4 regions of the Peribacillus sp. YIM B13482 genome follow, and region 1 is predicted to be linked to each of the others. Evidence: riboswitches for the same ligand, from Rfam matches in the RefSeq annotation. Region 1 holds a riboswitch; each other region holds the start of a gene.
What was found. A riboswitch is a leader RNA that binds a small molecule or an ion and turns the genes downstream of it on or off. The one in region 1 is predicted to bind S-adenosylmethionine.
Positions count from the first base shown of each region.

Region 1 (4,215 bases):
ATCGCCGAATCGTATGAAATTGAAAGTGTCCCTTGTTTATTGCTTTTCAAAAAAGGACAGCTGCACAAAAAAATATATGCCTTTCAATCCGTTCCTTATTTGTATGGATTGCTTAAGGAAATCAGCTAAGAAACCAATCAGAACCGGATTGTTTTTTTTATTGTGAACATGTTGCTCCCAAATTGAAACTAAAAAAAGAATATTCTAACAATTCGTTGACTGATTAATTCTAAAATGCTATATTTTGAATTAAGAAAGCAACGGCTGAATTTAATAGTTCTTATCAAGAGTGGCGGAGGGACTGGCCCGACGAAGCCCGGCAACCGGTATAAATTTATATACGGTGCTAATTCCAGCAGAGTGTTGGCTCTGGAAGATGAGGTGTGTTTTAAAACCTCTTCTTGTGGAAGTGGTTTTTTTGTTTATGAAAGGCCAGGTTTTCATGAAATTCCAACTAAATCCATAGAAAAAGGTGAAATCATATGTCAGAGAAAAAGTTGCGTTTTGAAACATTGAGTGTTCATGGCGGTCTGCAAGCTGATGAAACAGGTGCCCGGGCAGTCCCTATCTACCAAAGCAATGCATACTTGTTCAAAGACACAGACCATGCAGCGAATTTATTTGGTTTAAAGGAGAATGGTTATATATATACACGACTCCATAATCCCACGGTCAGTGTTTTTGAGGAAAGAATGGCCTTATTGGAAGGCGGTATCGGCGGATTGGCAACTGCAAGCGGAATGGCAGCCATCTCACTGTCAATCCTGAATATTGCCGGTGCAGGGGATGAAATTGTTTCAGCCTCTACATTATATGGCGGCACGTATAATCTTTTTGAAAATACTCTTCCTAAATATGGGATTAAGGTGAAGTTCGTTTCTCCTGATGACCCAGAAAATTTCAAAAGGGCAATTACGCCAAGAACAAAAGCCATATTTGCTGAAACGATCGGAAATCCAAGTTTGAGGGTCCTTGATATAGAAGCAGTAGCAGACATCGCCCACGAAGCCGGGATACCTTTAATTATCGATAATACCTTCGCTACACCGTATCTATGCAGACCAATTGATTTTGGGGCGGATATTGTCATCCATTCCGCTACAAAATGGATTTTGGGGAATGGAACGACGTTAGGCGGCGTCATAGTGGATGGAGGGAAGTTCGACTGGAACTCGCCAAACTACCCTGGCTTTACGGAGCCTGACCCAAGCTACGACGGTCTTGTATACGCCGATGCAGTTGGACCTGCTGCTTTTATAACGAAGGCCCGAGTGCAGTTGCTTCGTGATTTAGGTCCTGCGCTAAGTGCCCAAAGTGCATTCCAGTTTACGCTTGGACTTGAAACGCTGCATGTAAGAATGAAAGAGCATCTTTCGAACACCAAGTCTGTCATTCAATATTTGGAAAATCACCCTGCCGTGACTTGGGTTTCACATCCCGGTAAAGAGGATCATCCCGATAAAGCCCTTGCGGACAAATACTTGCCTAAGGGAGCAGGCTCTGTTGTGACTTTTGGAATACAGGGTGACCGCGAAGCCGGGGCAAAACTTATCAATTCGGTGGAATTATGGTCCCATGTAGCTAATGTAGGGGATGCTAAGAGTTTAATCATCCACCCTGCCAGTACGACCCACCAACAATTGAATGATGCAGGTCTGGCGAAAGCGGGAGTGCGTGCTGATCAGGTCCGTTTATCCATCGGGATTGAAAATGCAGAGGATTTAATAGAAGATTTAGAGCAGGCAATTGAAAAAGCGACGAATATCGTCTCCCTGACGTCTAAAACGGTTTAAGAAAAAAGTCCAGTTCATTCTTTTACTAGAAATAATATACATTGCACTCCTTTTTTATCTATGATAAAATTTCCCCATACTAAAGAACTTAATGCTGTACAAATATTCTATATATTAGCTCTTATCAAGAGAGGTGGAGGGATGTGCCCGATGAAACCCGGCAACCGACAAGGAGATTCCTTGGAAAGGTGCCAATTCACACAAAGTTTAATTACTTTGGAAGATGAGAGGAAGGCCAGCTTCTTCACCTGCCTTTCTGCTCATGCAGAAAGGTTTTTTCTATTTCATTTGGGAAAACCTTCATGAAAGGAAAAAATGGTATTAAAAACTGACTAATAATGTAGAGAAATCAACTAAGTTCATAGGTTTTATTGGATAAAAGAGGTGAGCATTAATGATTACATTGACGAAAGTAAGTAAGCTTTTCCGAACAGGAAAAGGAAACGGTGAGACTATTAAGGCAGTAAATAATGTGAGTGTTGAAATAAATAACGGCGAAATTTTCGGTATTATTGGTTACAGCGGAGCGGGGAAAAGTACTTTGATCAGAATGCTCAATGGATTGGAAACACCTACAGAGGGATCCGTTGTGGTGGCTGGGAAGGAAGTTTCAAAAATTAAAGGGGCTCAGCTCCGTAAGGCACGTCAGGAAATCAGCATGATTTTTCAACATTTCAATCTATTATGGTCCAGGACGGTTCAGGAAAATATATCCTTCCCGTTGGAAATTGCAGGAGTTTCAAAACTTGAACGCACCAAGCGTGTGAACGAATTGATCAAGCTAGTCGGATTGGAAGGCAGAGAAAAGGCATATCCTTCGCAATTAAGCGGAGGGCAAAAGCAAAGGGTGGGAATAGCCAGGGCCCTAGCAAATGATCCTAAGGTCCTGCTTTGTGATGAAGCGACTTCTGCCTTAGATCCACAGACTACCGATTCCATACTCGAATTGCTTGTGGACATCAATCAGCGCCTGGGGTTGACGATTGTCCTGATAACACATGAAATGCATGTAATACGTAAAATCTGTCATCGCGTGGCCGTGATGGAGAACGGGCAAGTTGTTGAAGAGGGACCTGTCCTGGATGTATTCAAGAATCCTAAAGAACAAATGACGAAGCGTTTCGTGCAACAGGTAACGGAACCAGAAGAAACGAAAGAAACGATGGACCATTTGCTTGAACGCTTTCCTGCAGGTAAAGTGATTCAATTGACTTTTGTAGGTGATCATGCAGAAAGCCCGTTGATCACCAAGCTCGTACGTAACTTCGAGTTGGATGTCAATATCGTTCAAGGTAAAATATCCCAAACAAGAAGCGGTTCATATGGAACGTTGTTTATCCACCTTGATGGCAATGAGGATGAAATGCTCCGCGCAATAGAATTCATAAAAGCACAGCAGGTAGGCGTGGAGGTGATTACTCATGCTTGAAGAATTATTGCCGAATGTAGATTGGGAATCCATTTTAGACGCAACGAAAGAAACGCTTTATATGACAAGCATCTCTGTAATAGCTACCTTTTTTATAGGCATACTATTAGGGCTGATCCTGTTCTTGACAGGCAAAGGTAATATATGGGAAAATCGGGCGGTCAACGCAGTCATTGGTGCTGTCGTCAATATATTCCGTTCCATTCCATTTCTTATTTTGATCGTGCTGCTCATTCCTTTCACTAAAGCGCTTGTCGGTTCTATGATTGGTGAGAATGCAGCATTACCAGCACTTATTATCGGGGCGGCGCCATTTTATGCGCGTATGGTTGAAATTGGCCTCCGTGAGATCGATAAAGGTGTAATTGAAGCGGCTAAATCCATGGGGGCAAAAACGAGTACGATCATTTGGAAGGTCCTTCTTCCAGAGTCGATGCCGGCCCTTATTTCCGGGATTACGGTAACATCGATTGCATTGGTCGGCTATACCGCAATGGCCGGGGTCATCGGCGCAGGCGGGCTTGGTAATCTAGCCTATCTAGACGGCTATCAAAGAAGCCACAATGACGTTACGCTAGTAGCGACTATCGTTATTCTGATTATCGTCTTCATTATTCAAATTATTGGAGATGTGATCACATCTAAATTAGACAAAAGATAAGGGAGATGAATAGGATGAAAAAGTTTTTAGGGTTTGCATTAGTCCTTGTTTTATCGATTGCTCTGGCAGCTTGTGGAGCCGATAAGGACAAAAGTGGCAGCGATACAGAAAAGGAAGCGAAGAAATTAGTTGTAGGGGCATCCAATGTTCCACATGCCGAGATTCTTGAAAAAGCTAAACCTCTTCTTAAAGAAAGAGGAATAGATTTGAAAATTGAAAAATTCCAGGATTATGTTTTACCGAATAAGGCTTTAAATGATAAGGAATTGGATGCTAACTATTTTCAGCACCTACCTTTCCTTGAGGCGGCCAATAAAGAGAATGGATATAAT
Region 1 covers NZ_JBHZPF010000001.1:88,363-92,577, reverse strand. The annotation lists gene ACFX4L_RS00505 (thioredoxin family protein) at 1-129, shown strand, start outside; SAM riboswitch class I at 278-383, shown strand; gene ACFX4L_RS00500 (O-acetylhomoserine aminocarboxypropyltransferase/cysteine synthase family protein) at 483-1,793, shown strand; SAM riboswitch class I at 1,912-2,023, shown strand; gene ACFX4L_RS00495 (methionine ABC transporter ATP-binding protein) at 2,188-3,222, shown strand; gene ACFX4L_RS00490 (methionine ABC transporter permease) at 3,215-3,883, shown strand; gene ACFX4L_RS00485 (MetQ/NlpA family ABC transporter substrate-binding protein) at 3,898-4,215, shown strand, end outside.

Region 2 (4,215 bases), on a different contig from region 1:
TGCTTGTTTATTTGGCGGAGCAAGCTGAGCGGCAATATTCAGAGCGGTGACTACAACCAATCCTGCACCAAGTGCCATGATTATGCGTGCAAATAGAAAAGGTCCAAAGCCTGGTAATAGAAAGGCAAGCAGATTGGCCACTACGAATAGTCCAAGGGAATACAACATTAATCTTCGTCTGTCTAAACTTGCTGTCAAAGCCATGAGAATGGGTGTACCGATTGCGTAGACAAGGGAGAAAATTGTAATGAGCTGTCCTGCGGCAGCAAGGGTCACTCCAAGAGAATCCGCAATCTTATCCAAAATTCCGGATATGATGAATTCGGATGTTCCTACTAAAAAACTGATAATCGCTAACATGTAAATTTTCCATGTATTAAGCAAAATAGATTCACTCCTCATTAATGATTATTAATTTTATATAAAGACATATCGTTATATGTTAATATGTATGAATAAAAAATAAACATATCGCGAAATATCGAAATGTTAGAGAGAAAAATGAACCCAACCCTCTAATGTACGGATCAGGTTCATTTTCATACTTCTTCTTTCAAGAAATCAGTAATTTTTGAGATTGCCTCTTCATCTCGTTTGTAATACGTAAACTTTCCTATCCGCTCCGTTTTAATCAATCCTGCTCTAAGAAGCATCGAGAGGTATTGAGAGGCCGTGGACTGGGTCATGTTTAATTTTTCCGTAATCTGACTTACGCAAACGCCGGTTTCCTTCATGTCTATTCCCTCATGAGGGGTGAAGTGGAGTTCAGGCGCCTTGAGCCATTGTAAGATTTGCAACCTGGATTCATTGGATAATGCTTTAAATATCTCGATTGTTTTCATACATTTCATTATATCGAGAATTATCGATATGTCAAATGGTTTTATCATTCATCGTTAGTTTCATAAATAGCAAAACTTGATACCGTTATCTAAAGAGTCATTAAAGGAATGGAAATGTATTATTGCAAGAACCTAATCGGCTCCCTTATCAGTGCGGGCCGATTAGGTTGTTCAAATCCTGTAAATCAGAATTAAAGTCTCCGCTAAAAAATCATTTCCATACTTCTTTTGCTACATCAACGACGAATTTCAGCTTTTCCCATTGCTGTTCTTCGGTCAGCTTGTTGCCGTGATGGGTGGAGGCGAATCCGCATTGCGGACTTAAGCATAATTGTTCGAGAGGAACGAAGTGCGAGGCTTCTTCAATGCGTGCCTTAACAGCTTCCTTGTCTTCGATTTCTCCATTTTTTGAAGTGACGACACCCAGTACGACCCGTGCACCGCCATTTGGAATGTATTCCAATGGCTTGAAATCTCCTGAGCGTTGATCATCATATTCCAAGAAAAATCCATCCACTGTTTCTTTTGCCAATAAAGTTGGGGCGATACGGGCATAGCTTCCTTCAAACGCCCAAGTCGACTGGTAGTTCCCACGACATAGGTGTGTAGTGACGACAAGGTCTTCTGGTTTGCCTTCCAATGCGCCATTAATTACGCGAAGTGCAAGATCGATTAACTGTTCCCTCGTATATTTTCCATCTTTGAACTGGAAATCTGGAGCTGAAAGTCTGGCTATATATACATCATCCAATTGAAGATAACGTACACCTGCTTCATAAAAAGCCTTCAAAGCATGCTGATACGCTTTGATGATATCATTAGCATAGTCTTCAATATCAGGGTAGATGTCTTCATTATGAATGCCTACAGCAAATAATTGATTCGGACTGGGAATGGTTTGCTTGGCAACGGCGCGTCCGTTCACGATTTTGTTCAATTCAATGAAATCACGAATGAAGGGATGTTCGGGATTGAATGAAACCTTCCCGGTATTGCGGACGTTATATCTCTCTGTTTCGACACCATCGAATGTGAGACCTTTTTCAGTCACATATCCCTCGATGCCATTTAAATGTTCGAGGAAGTCAAAGTGCCACCATGTTCGTCTGAACTCACCATCCGTCACGGCCTCCAATCCAACTTCAATTTGTTTTTCGACAATCCGATTGATTTCTTCGGTTTCAACTTCACGAAGCCGCTCTGCTGAAATGGTACCTTCCTTAAATTGCTTCCTGGCAATATGTAAACGTTCTGGTCTTAATAAACTTCCGACGTGATCGGCCCTGAATGGTGCCTTCGTTAATGTGATTGACATGTTGCATTCCTTCTTTCCTTTTAAAAATAGGCTGTTTTCACATACTCTGTTGCTATTTATCAGGTAGTGAGTTGTGGTTGATTTCCCCTCCAGATGCTCGCTTTCCGCGGGGCGGGCGGTGAGCCTCCTCGGCGTAAACGCCTGTGGGGTCTCACCTGTCCCGCTGCTCCCGCAGGAGTCTCGCACTTCCGCTCCAATCAACCTTAAATAGTTTCGTTTTAAAAACAACAATCTTTACGAAAAGAGCCTAAAAATAAAACACCTCTTCTTAAAAATAAGAAGAGGTGTTGGCAGCAAAGCTATATACTCTTCTTATCTTCAAGTTTCTACACTTCTGGAATTAGCACAGTACATGATCAGTCTGTTGCTGAGGCATCAAAGGGCCAGTCCCTCCACCTCTCTGGATAAGAGTTGTCTATTAAATTAATTAAGACTATACAGGTAGTTTTTATAAAGGTCAAGTAATGAAGGTGGAAGATTTCGAATATACCGATTATTAATATGGGTTGAAATGTTAACTACATCAGGGAACCCGGCATATGCTATAACCGACGTTTCATATGAGCGGCAGGAGGGGAATGCAAGGATGAGTACATTCAGTCCATTCAAAAATGGCATACCGATAACGGTAACTGAAGCCATGATAGAGAAAATCTTAAGAATGAAATCATATGATCAGGTTATTAAAGTCGAGATTACACCAAAGCATATAGTGCTTTCCGGAACGACGGAAGTGAAAAAAATGATGTTTAAGAAAAATGTGGCTTTCCGGATTACATTAAAACCGGTTCACGTGGAAAAAAGAACGATTTCATTTGAATTAGTGGAAATGGAGCCTATTGACAGGAATTTCATTAACCAAAGGATATTTAACAAACCGCCATTTTTTGAATTCGAAAATAGAACGATCAAAATGAATGTTAATGCTTGGAACATCGTGAGAAAAATCCCCGTTGGCACAATTAAATCGTATGAGCTGGTCGAAGGTGCATTGAAAATGAAACTTTCAATATGATGGATCGTTTTTAGCCACAATATTTAAAGGGGATGCCAGGTATGATAGTGTAAGGGTAGGTTGAAATGCCATACCTCACAATGTGTTTGATAAATCAAGCTCTATAAAATATACTAAATTACTTATAGTTTTCCAGGAGATAAGGGGGGGAATAATGGACCAGAAGATTTTGCCTGCTTCAGCAAGCATGAAGGATTTCGAAAGATTTTTAGAAAGTTCCTATGAAATAGGTGTGTTTCTTGATTTGCATATATCACAATTGAAAAACGTAAGTATGATGGCAAAGCAGCATAATAAGAAAATGATTTATCATGTCGATTTGATCCATGGCATAAGAAGTGATGAGTACGCGACAGAATTCATTTGTCAGGAATATCATCCATATGGGCTGATTTCAACAAAATCAAACGTTATATTGAAGGCGAAGCAAAAGGGGGTCATTGCCATCCAGCGAATCTTTTTAATAGATTCACATGCTCTGGAGAAAAGTTATAAGCTGGTGCAGAAAACCAAGCCGGACTATATCGAAGTATTGCCAGGCGCCATGCCATGGATGATAAAAGAGGTGAAGGAACGATTGCAGACACCGATTTTTGCAGGCGGCCTCATACGTACTTCGGATGAAGTCCTGAACGCCCTTGATGCTGGAGCGTCGTCAATCACCACTTCCAAAACTGAATTATGGGATATCGTTTAATGGGGTCGAACGAGGAAGTTGAAAAAAAATACAGAAAAATAGAATAATTCCTCGTGAAATAATTGACAGCGTTTTCACAAACTAGTATATTGTAAATTATAAGTTAATATATGTGACGGAGACTAGGAGATTCACAACAGATCTATTCATAATTTATTTTATGAAGATAGTTCTGCTGTGGATCTCCTTTTATTTGTTGGCATGGTTTAAAAATTTATCAGGGGAGGGGTTTTATTCATGACTCCATTTTGGGGAGAAGTGGTAGGCACGATGATTTTAGTTTTATTCGGAGCAGGTATTGGGGCTGGTTCATCCTTAAAGGGTTCTTATGCAAAAGATGCCGGCT
Region 2 covers NZ_JBHZPF010000023.1:26,061-30,275, reverse strand. The annotation lists gene ACFX4L_RS12935 (MFS transporter) at 1-384, opposite strand, end outside; gene ACFX4L_RS12930 (ArsR/SmtB family transcription factor) at 540-842, opposite strand; gene ACFX4L_RS12925 (5-methyltetrahydropteroyltriglutamate--homocysteine S-methyltransferase) at 1,054-2,157, opposite strand; SAM riboswitch class I at 2,467-2,568, opposite strand; gene ACFX4L_RS12920 (hypothetical protein) at 2,744-3,172, shown strand; gene ACFX4L_RS12915 (glycerol-3-phosphate responsive antiterminator) at 3,327-3,869, shown strand; gene ACFX4L_RS12910 (MIP/aquaporin family protein) at 4,107-4,215, shown strand, end outside.
Region 2: another riboswitch for S-adenosylmethionine. It lies ahead of ACFX4L_RS12925 (5-methyltetrahydropteroyltriglutamate--homocysteine S-methyltransferase); the one in region 1 lies ahead of ACFX4L_RS00495 (methionine ABC transporter ATP-binding protein).

Region 3 (4,215 bases), on a different contig from region 1:
ATGTTGTGATCAGCAGATGAAACAACCATCAACTCATCAAACTGTTTGAATTGGTTCCATGCTCCCTCTAATTTCTTTTTATCAAAAGAACATGCTAATATGTTATAGAATTCTTCCTCCTGTTTTAAGATATCATGATAGTTTTCAACTAAAACATATCCAAACTGGTCAAATTGCCTTTCCGCTACTTCAACTAATTCTTTCATATCTGTATTCAAATCGGCGCTTTTCAAACTTTTAATCTCATTATGGAAATGTTCTCTTCCCTTTTTAAGAGTATAAATGGCTTTATCAGTAAACACTTCGAAATAATAATTCCGTTCATCTAACCATTGGAGAATAGATTCGACACAATCTTTAGTTATCGTAATAGAAGAAATGCACTTTCCGCTTTTGGAATGAATAGTTGCGCCATTTGTCCCGATTACAAATGGGGAAATCCCGGCTTTTTCACAAATTGTTTGAACGTCAAAATAAGCCCGTCCTGTTGAAATAACTACTTCAAAGCCTCTTTCTTGGGCATATTGAATCGCCTTTATATTTTCATCACTAATTTCATTCTGGTCGTTTAATAATGTTCCGTCTAAATCTATCGCAATGAAACTCATGCTATATAGCCCCTTTTCTCATCCTATCTATTAAATTCTCTTTCTAGCTTTTATACCTGCTCTCAATAAAAAGCCAATCTTAATGTGGAATTTTTAAGGTTTATTACTGTTTATTACGGTTCTATCATAATTTATCAATATAAACCCCACATTAATCCAATGTTAAGGTTTTGTAAATCAGGTCTTAATTTGTCCAATTCACCTGCTCTTATTTTCATTATCAACTAGAAAAAAGCCTCAACAACTGACCGTAAAGAGGGGAAAGTAAAGGCAAATCTATTAAAGATAAAGTGAAAAGTTTTTTATTCAAACATATCACTCTTTCCAGTTCGTCATTAAACAAAGCTCCTGTTTAGCTAAATAACACCTATGCAAAAAACTCTCTTGAAACAAGAAATTATCGGTCTTATAAAGAAATTTTCGTTACAAAAGAAAATAAGCCTGAACCAGAATAAATGGTTCAGGCTTATTTTTATTAGTTTAAACTAATAACCTTATTCATAAATATCTTTTTTCATACCAAAATATTTTTGGTCGCATATCGTTGCCAAACGGCAATTTTATGGTAATGCATAACAACACCCTGAATCAATGATTCAGGGTGTTGTTTCAAAATTATTCTCATTTTAAGAAGTACGTTTCTTCGCTTCATCATTTCCCGGCTGAAACCGTGGAAAACCAATCAAGATGGCAATAATTCCACAAATTCCAATAAGTATTGGGTAATAAGAATATGGCAAGATGCTTATAGGGGAAATCTTTGCTACCCCTGCTGCAACAAGGAGCTGTGCCCCATATGGAATCAACCCTTGGATGCAACAGGCAAAAACGTCAAGCAAGCTCGCCGATTTACGTGGATCAATCCCATACTTCTCGGCAATATTTTTGGCAAGTGGCCCGGCAATGATAATCGAAATCGTGTTATTTGCCGTTGAAAGGTTCGTCAAACCAACAAGCCCGGCAATGCTGAATTCCGCTCCTTTTTTTGATTTGCTATTTCTGGTCACAAGGTGGAGTAAATAATCGATGCCACCATTATGTTTGATTACAGCTACCATACCTGCAATTAAAATGGCAAGGAAGGAGATTTCATACATTTCCGCCATTCCTTCCCCAACCTTTTGAATGACACCCAACGGTTGATAACTTCCATCAGCCAAGCCGATAATTCCGGCAAATACAATTCCGATGGAAAGGACCAGGAACACATTGACTCCTGCCAATGCAGTGATCAATACACAAAGATATGGAAGGATCTTCACCCAATTATAAGCATGTTGGGAAATGTCGGCTTGTTCACCCATCGTTAAAATTCCTAGGATGGCACATGTGATGATGGCCGCAGGTAAAACGATGAAAAAATTCACTTTAAACTTATCCTTCATTTTCGTTCCCTGTGTTCGAACTGCAGCGATTGTCGTATCCGAAATGAAGGATAGATTATCACCAAACATCGCACCACCAATAACGGCCGCCATTGAAAGGGCAAGCGAAATATCTGTTTGCTCACTAATTCCAACCCCAATAGGTGCTAGGGCAACAATCGTTCCCATGCTTGTCCCCATAGATAAAGAAATAAAACAAGCAATAATGAAAATCCCTACCATTAATAGATTTTGCGGAAAAACAGCTAAGGCAAGATTCACTGTTGATTCAACTGCCCCCATGCCATTTGCAACTTTGGCAAAAGCGCCTGCCAAAAGGAAAATGATAACCATTAACATAATATTGGAGTCCCCGGCACCTTTACAGAAGATTTCAACCTTTTGATTGAAAGTCTCTTTCCGATTCATTGCCAATGCAGCTGCCGATGCAATAGAAATCGCTACAATCACCGGAAATGAATAAAAATCTTTAGTGATGATTCCGGAACCTATAAATAAAATTAAAAAAACGACAAATGGGATCAATGCCCAAGGATTCCCTTTATTGTTTGCACTCATGATGAACACCTCTTTTTATTTTTCCCATGACATGTGTCACAGCCCTTATTCTTTTAACAGTTTTTGCAAATAACGCTAATAATAACCTGATATGCCCACTAATGGAATCAACAGCTTAAAACTGTCGGCATAAAAAAAGACCTCTTCCTTTAAACAACAAGAAGAGGTCTTTTAATTTATAAAAAAACGCCCCCCTTATCTTTCAGGCAAAAATTAGCCTGCTGGATTTGGCACAGCACTCCTATTAAGTCTGCTGCCGAGACATCTTCGGGCCAGTCCCTCCGTCTCTCTTGATAAGAAGATCTAAATTATATAATTTATCAAATATTACGATATCTACCAGAAAAGTACCAGACTGGAAACTCGCCGAAACCAACTGAGTTTGTGAAAGTGACATCGAAAGCCATATTGAAAAGCAAATATAAGAGTACAGCATTTTATGTATTTTCGCAAGGTTTAGTTTTAAAGTATTTCACATGTGGACCTTAATATAATAAAGGGCCTTTTACAGGTGCAGTAAATAAGTTTTTTTCAATAATGATTTACTTGTTAAACTATGATCCAACCCCTGTCTTTTATCAGGGAGGAACTAAAAATAAAAAGAGGTCTAAAGAAAGGACCTCTCAGCAAATTTGTTGTATCAGGTTAGGTGAATTATTTTTAGTTGAGTTCACATCAGTCGAAACCTCAAATGCTTCCATCTGTTCAGGATCGAATGATTTTAAATACTGCTGCAGATATGCAGGATCATTAATGGATGGATTCAACCAATCTTTTTCATCTTCAGGTTTTAGGATGACAGGCATACGATCATGAATGCTGGTCATTAGCTCATTAGGAACGGTCGTTATAACTGAGCACGAATAAATGTTGATGCCCTCTGGAGATTTCCAGGATTCCCAGAGACCGGCCATACCAAATGGAGCATGATTCTTAAGCTTTATTCGCATGGGTATTTTTCGCTCGGGTTCCTTCTTCCACTCATAAAAGGAATCAGCGATTATCAAGCATCGTTTCTTCTTATACGCATTCTTGAAGCTTGCCTTCTCAGCAATGGATTCCGCTCTGGCATTGATCATTTTGTAGCCCACTTTTTCATCTTTTGCCCAAAAAGGAATGAGTCCCCACCGAAGATATCCAAGTCGATTCCTAGCCCCGTCATTAATGACGGATAGCACGGAGTGGGAAGGTGCAATATTGTAACTGAATTGGTATTCTTCATCAAATGATCCTTGAATATCGAACCGGTCTTTTATTTCTTCAATGTCAGTGAAAAGGGTGAAACGTCCGCACATAATATCGCCTACCGTTTTAAGATTTATTACAGTGTAACAAATGGAACGGGCAGGTACAAATTAGCGTTCTAAAATCCTGATGTCGGTAAATGGTTGATTGAATAATTCACTGGAAATCAAAAGTGTTCCAAGGACCTCTCTTTCATCTTCAGCTTTAATGATTTCCGACAAAATTAATGTACTGCCATTCCTGACCGTTACATTATATTCATTCATAGGATTCCCCCTCATAAGGCTAGATGGTTGTTATTATAAACCAAAAACCTACAAGTATCATTATTGACCTTTAGCAGAGTCGTGGTTAATCCACTAATGAGGAGCCTGTACAGTGGCTCCATTAAACTTGATTACCCTTAAGATTAATCACCC
Region 3 covers NZ_JBHZPF010000061.1:9,773-13,987, forward strand. The annotation lists gene ACFX4L_RS21670 (Cof-type HAD-IIB family hydrolase) at 1-608, opposite strand, end outside; gene ACFX4L_RS21675 (Na+/H+ antiporter NhaC family protein) at 1,235-2,551, opposite strand; SAM riboswitch class I at 2,744-2,851, opposite strand; gene ACFX4L_RS21680 (SOS response-associated peptidase) at 3,175-3,846, opposite strand; gene ACFX4L_RS21685 (hypothetical protein) at 3,907-4,062, opposite strand.
Region 3: another riboswitch for S-adenosylmethionine. It lies ahead of ACFX4L_RS21675 (Na+/H+ antiporter NhaC family protein); the one in region 1 lies ahead of ACFX4L_RS00495 (methionine ABC transporter ATP-binding protein).

Region 4 (4,215 bases), on a different contig from region 1:
AACGTGCCCCAGCATGGTGCCATTCTTCAGATTTTGGTTCGAGCGTGTTACATGATTCTTGACCATGCCATGTTTTAGTTTGTGGATCATAGGTTTCACCAGAATTCGGATAAACTATAATTGGTTTTTTTGTGTTCGCACTTAACACCTTGATGGCGTCCGTGACAACTGATACTGGTGCACAGTTAATACCGATCGCAGCAATTTGCTCACTGTCCTCAAAGAACTTTGCACAATCCTCCAGCAATGTACCGTCACTTATTGCTTTCTCATTTTTCAAAGAAAAGGATAGCCAAGCATATACTTCTGGATAATCTTTCAATAATGAATTCAATACTTTTGCTTCTTGCAGGGATGGAATCGTTTCAAATGCTATAAGGTCAGCACCTGCTTCAATCAAAGCTGATATTCTTATTCGATGAAATTCTGCTAAAGTTTCATCTGAAACACCATAGTTTCCTACATATTCTGAACCATCAGCGAGGTAAGCCCCATAGGGTCCTACTGATGCAGAAACCAATGGCTTAGGTCTATTCGTTTGCGTCTCTTCCTTCCAAAAATCATCTCTCGCTCTTCTTGCGAGAAACACCGTTTTCTGAATTAACTTCAGGGCCTCTTTTTCTTGTATTCCACGCAAGGAGAAACCTTCAACAGTAGCTTGGTAGCTTGCAGTTATCGCACAGTCCGCTCCTGCACGGAAATAGTCAGTGTGAACCCGATAAATCACCTCTGGATTTTCAAGCAATACACGGGCAGACCACAGCGGATCGTCCAAATCACACCCATACCGCTCAAGCTCTGTAGCTAAAGCTCCGTCCAGAATCATGACTGAATGTTCTCGTAAAATAGCGTCAATTGGGTTAATTTTATTCTTCAAGATCTACGCCTCTTTTCTTTGAAGTTTGTGTTACATAATAACTTCCATAGCAAAACAAAATAAATGGAATACCACAATAAAGCGCAATCCGTTGTGTAGGATCAAATGCAATTCCTATACAAGAAGAAAGACAAAGCATGAAAGAAATGATTGGTACAAGCGGATATAATGGTGTACGATAAGCCAAGTCATTTACTGAATTTCCTTCTTTTATAAATCGTCTCCGAAATAGGAACTGTGAAGCGCTAATACTCATCCAAACTACAACCACGGCCAGACCCGAAATGGACACAAGCACTATATACACAGTATCCGGTGCAATAACACTAGAGAACAGGGCTAAACCACCGCCCAACATACTAAAAATGACTGAATATATCGGAACACCTCGTTTTGTTAATATTGCGAATATTGGTGATATGGTTTTCTTATCTGCAAGTGACCAAAGCATTCTGGAAGAGGCATATAGACCTGAGTTTGCAGCAGACAAAATGGCAGTTAAAATAACAAAGTTCATAATATCCGCTGCATACGGCACTCCAATTCGTTCAAGAACGGCCACAAAGGGGCTTTCTAATACGCCTGCATCCGAAATAGGCAATAATGCGGATAATACAACGATGGTTCCTACAAAAAAGATAATCAATCTCCACAATGTCAGACGAATTGCCTTTGGTATCGTTTTTTCTGGATTCACAGTTTCTCCAGCTGCAATTCCGATTAATTCAGTTCCAGAAAATGCAAAATTCACTGCAAGCATCGTCATGATAATGGCAAAAGCACCATTAGGAAATAAACCTGCACTTATAAAATTGGAAAATAGCGGTGCTGATTGAGAGTTAGTCATTGGAATATAACCTACCATTGCAGCAACTCCCAAAATAATAAATATCACGATCGCAATTACCTTTATTGACGCAAACCAAAATTCAGATTCAGCGAAAAACTTGACAGTCAGTGCATTTAATACAAAAACCAAAATGGCAAATAGAGCACTCCAAATCCAGACATTGATTGATGGATACCATCTCTGCATCAACAATCCAGCGGCCGTGAATTCCGAACCTAGTGCAACAGTCCAAGTTAGCCAATACAACCAGGCTACTGTATACCCTGTCCCAGGTCCAATGTATTTGGCTGCATAGCTATGAAACGCACCTGTCTCGGGCATATGTACTGCCAGTTCACCTAAACATAGCATGACCAGATAAACCACTAGTGCCCCTATCAGATACGAAAGGATAGTGCCAAACGGGCCAGCCTGTTGAATCGTATAACCCGTACTTAAGAATAAACCAGTTCCAATCACCCCCCCAAGCGATAGCATGATTAAATGCCGTGCTTTCATTTCCCGTTGAAATTCATGCTTCCTTTTGTTCTCCATTCATACTCCCCTTCATCCTGCATCCAGAAAAAACGAAAACGCACTCTAATAAGAGTGCGTTACTGACAAATAAAAACGTAGGGTCTCATCTATCAGGGTTTCACCCCCTGGAATTAGCACAGTGTCGTAGCAGACCTGTTGCTGAGGTTTCATAGGGCCAGTCCCTCCACCTCTCTGGATAAGAAATTTATTTTTTTATTACTTTATCAATCTATGAAAAAATTGTCAAGTATTTGTTTTGGATTGTAAAGACTTGCTTTTTTGCGGGCAAGTCGCTCAAGACTTGGAGATAACGGAAGATATAAAAAAAAGACGACATCTTTTTAAAGGTGTCGCCACAATTCTTAAGGACGTTCCAATTCAAATAATTCTCCTAGTTTTGTATAAGTATGACCCGCTAATCTTGCGACAGGTTTTAGCCCATTCTGGTCAATTCGGCCATTATGGTAAATATCTTGCTCTATATGATAGCAGACAATTTTCCCTATCAATAAATCACAACCGGGTTTATTCTGGGAACCTGCCAATGGTATCGCATGCTCTAATATGCACTCAAAGCGTACCTTTGCTTCTTGCAATCCTGGTACGGATACCTTATCACTGACAGCTGGCGTGAAATTGGTAAGACCCAATTCACTTTCGTCAGATGGGAGTTCCTTCGCCGTTCGATTTGCATCAGCTACATTATTCTCATCAGTGATATGAACAACGAATTCACCTGTTTGAATTGCATTTCGAGCCGTGTCCTTTGAAACTCCTTCTTTCCGTTGAACAGAAATGGAAATCATTGGAGGATTTGAACTGACTATGTTAAAAAAGCTGAACGGCGCTATATTGATTGTACCGGTTTCGGATTGTGTCGTAACCAAGGCTATAGGTCTCGGTATAATGCTTCCAGTCAAAAACTTATAATTATCCCGTTCAGTAAGACTTTCAGGATTAACAGAAATCATCTTCATTCCCTCTCATTCTTATAAAAAGTTCTTTTGAAACCATGAACCCGCTGCCTCAACCTCTGAACGTGTTAACTGATGACCGTAATTTTCCCATTGAACATCCACTGTAGCACCAGCTTGCAGTAAAAGTTGATTAAGTTCATCAGTTTCTGCTGCCGGGCAAATCGGATCGTTTTTACCTGCAGCAATAAATACAGGTATATCCGAAAGGGACGGCAAAGCAATCCCTCTTCTAGGCACCATGGGATGATGAAGAATCGCTCCTTGTAATGCCACTTCGAAATGGAACAGCAAACTTGCCGCTATATTTGCACCATTGGAATAACCTAATGCTACCACTCTTTCACGGTCGAAGTCATATTTTTTGGACGCTGATTCCAAGAAGTCATAAAGCTCCTTCGTACGAAAGATCAAATCTTCTTCATCAAAAACCCCTTCGGATAACCGGCGGAAAAAACGAGGCATTCCGTTTTCAAGTACATTTCCCCGTACGCTCAATACGGATGATCCCGGTGAAACCATTTCCGCTAATGGCAAGAGATCTGTTTCCGTTCCTCCAGTGCCATGTAAAAGCAAAAGCAATGGCGCTTCTGGATTACTTCCTTTTTGAAAAATATGCTTCATCATTTATCCTCCTCCAGTACTCTCGGCACTGCCGGCAGTAACGTTTTCTCCATGATTCCCCTTTTTTCTTCCAGCCATGGCGGCAGCATTAATTTACTACCCATCGTTTCCTTCGTTTCATCATGAGCGAAGCCAGGTGGATCTGTGGCAACTTCAAAAAGTATGCCTCCATCTTCCCTGAAATAAATGGCATCGAAGTATTGACGGTCTGTAAAGGGTGTCACACCATAGCCATGGTTGGCGATATGCTCCCTCCATTCTTTATGATCTTCATTATCGATGGCACGCCATGCAAGATGATGGACAGTTCCCACTCCGATGTTCCCATTTGGCAAAACCGTTTTTTTAACATCTATCAAATTTCCGATGTCCGA
Region 4 covers NZ_JBHZPF010000005.1:41,285-45,499, reverse strand. The annotation lists gene mmuM (homocysteine S-methyltransferase) at 1-877, opposite strand, end outside; gene mmuP (S-methylmethionine permease) at 867-2,261, opposite strand; SAM riboswitch class I at 2,344-2,446, opposite strand; gene ACFX4L_RS04785 (flavin reductase family protein) at 2,606-3,214, opposite strand; gene ACFX4L_RS04780 (alpha/beta hydrolase) at 3,233-3,841, opposite strand; gene ACFX4L_RS04775 (ring-cleaving dioxygenase) at 3,841-4,215, opposite strand, start outside.
Region 4: another riboswitch for S-adenosylmethionine. It lies ahead of mmuP (S-methylmethionine permease); the one in region 1 lies ahead of ACFX4L_RS00495 (methionine ABC transporter ATP-binding protein).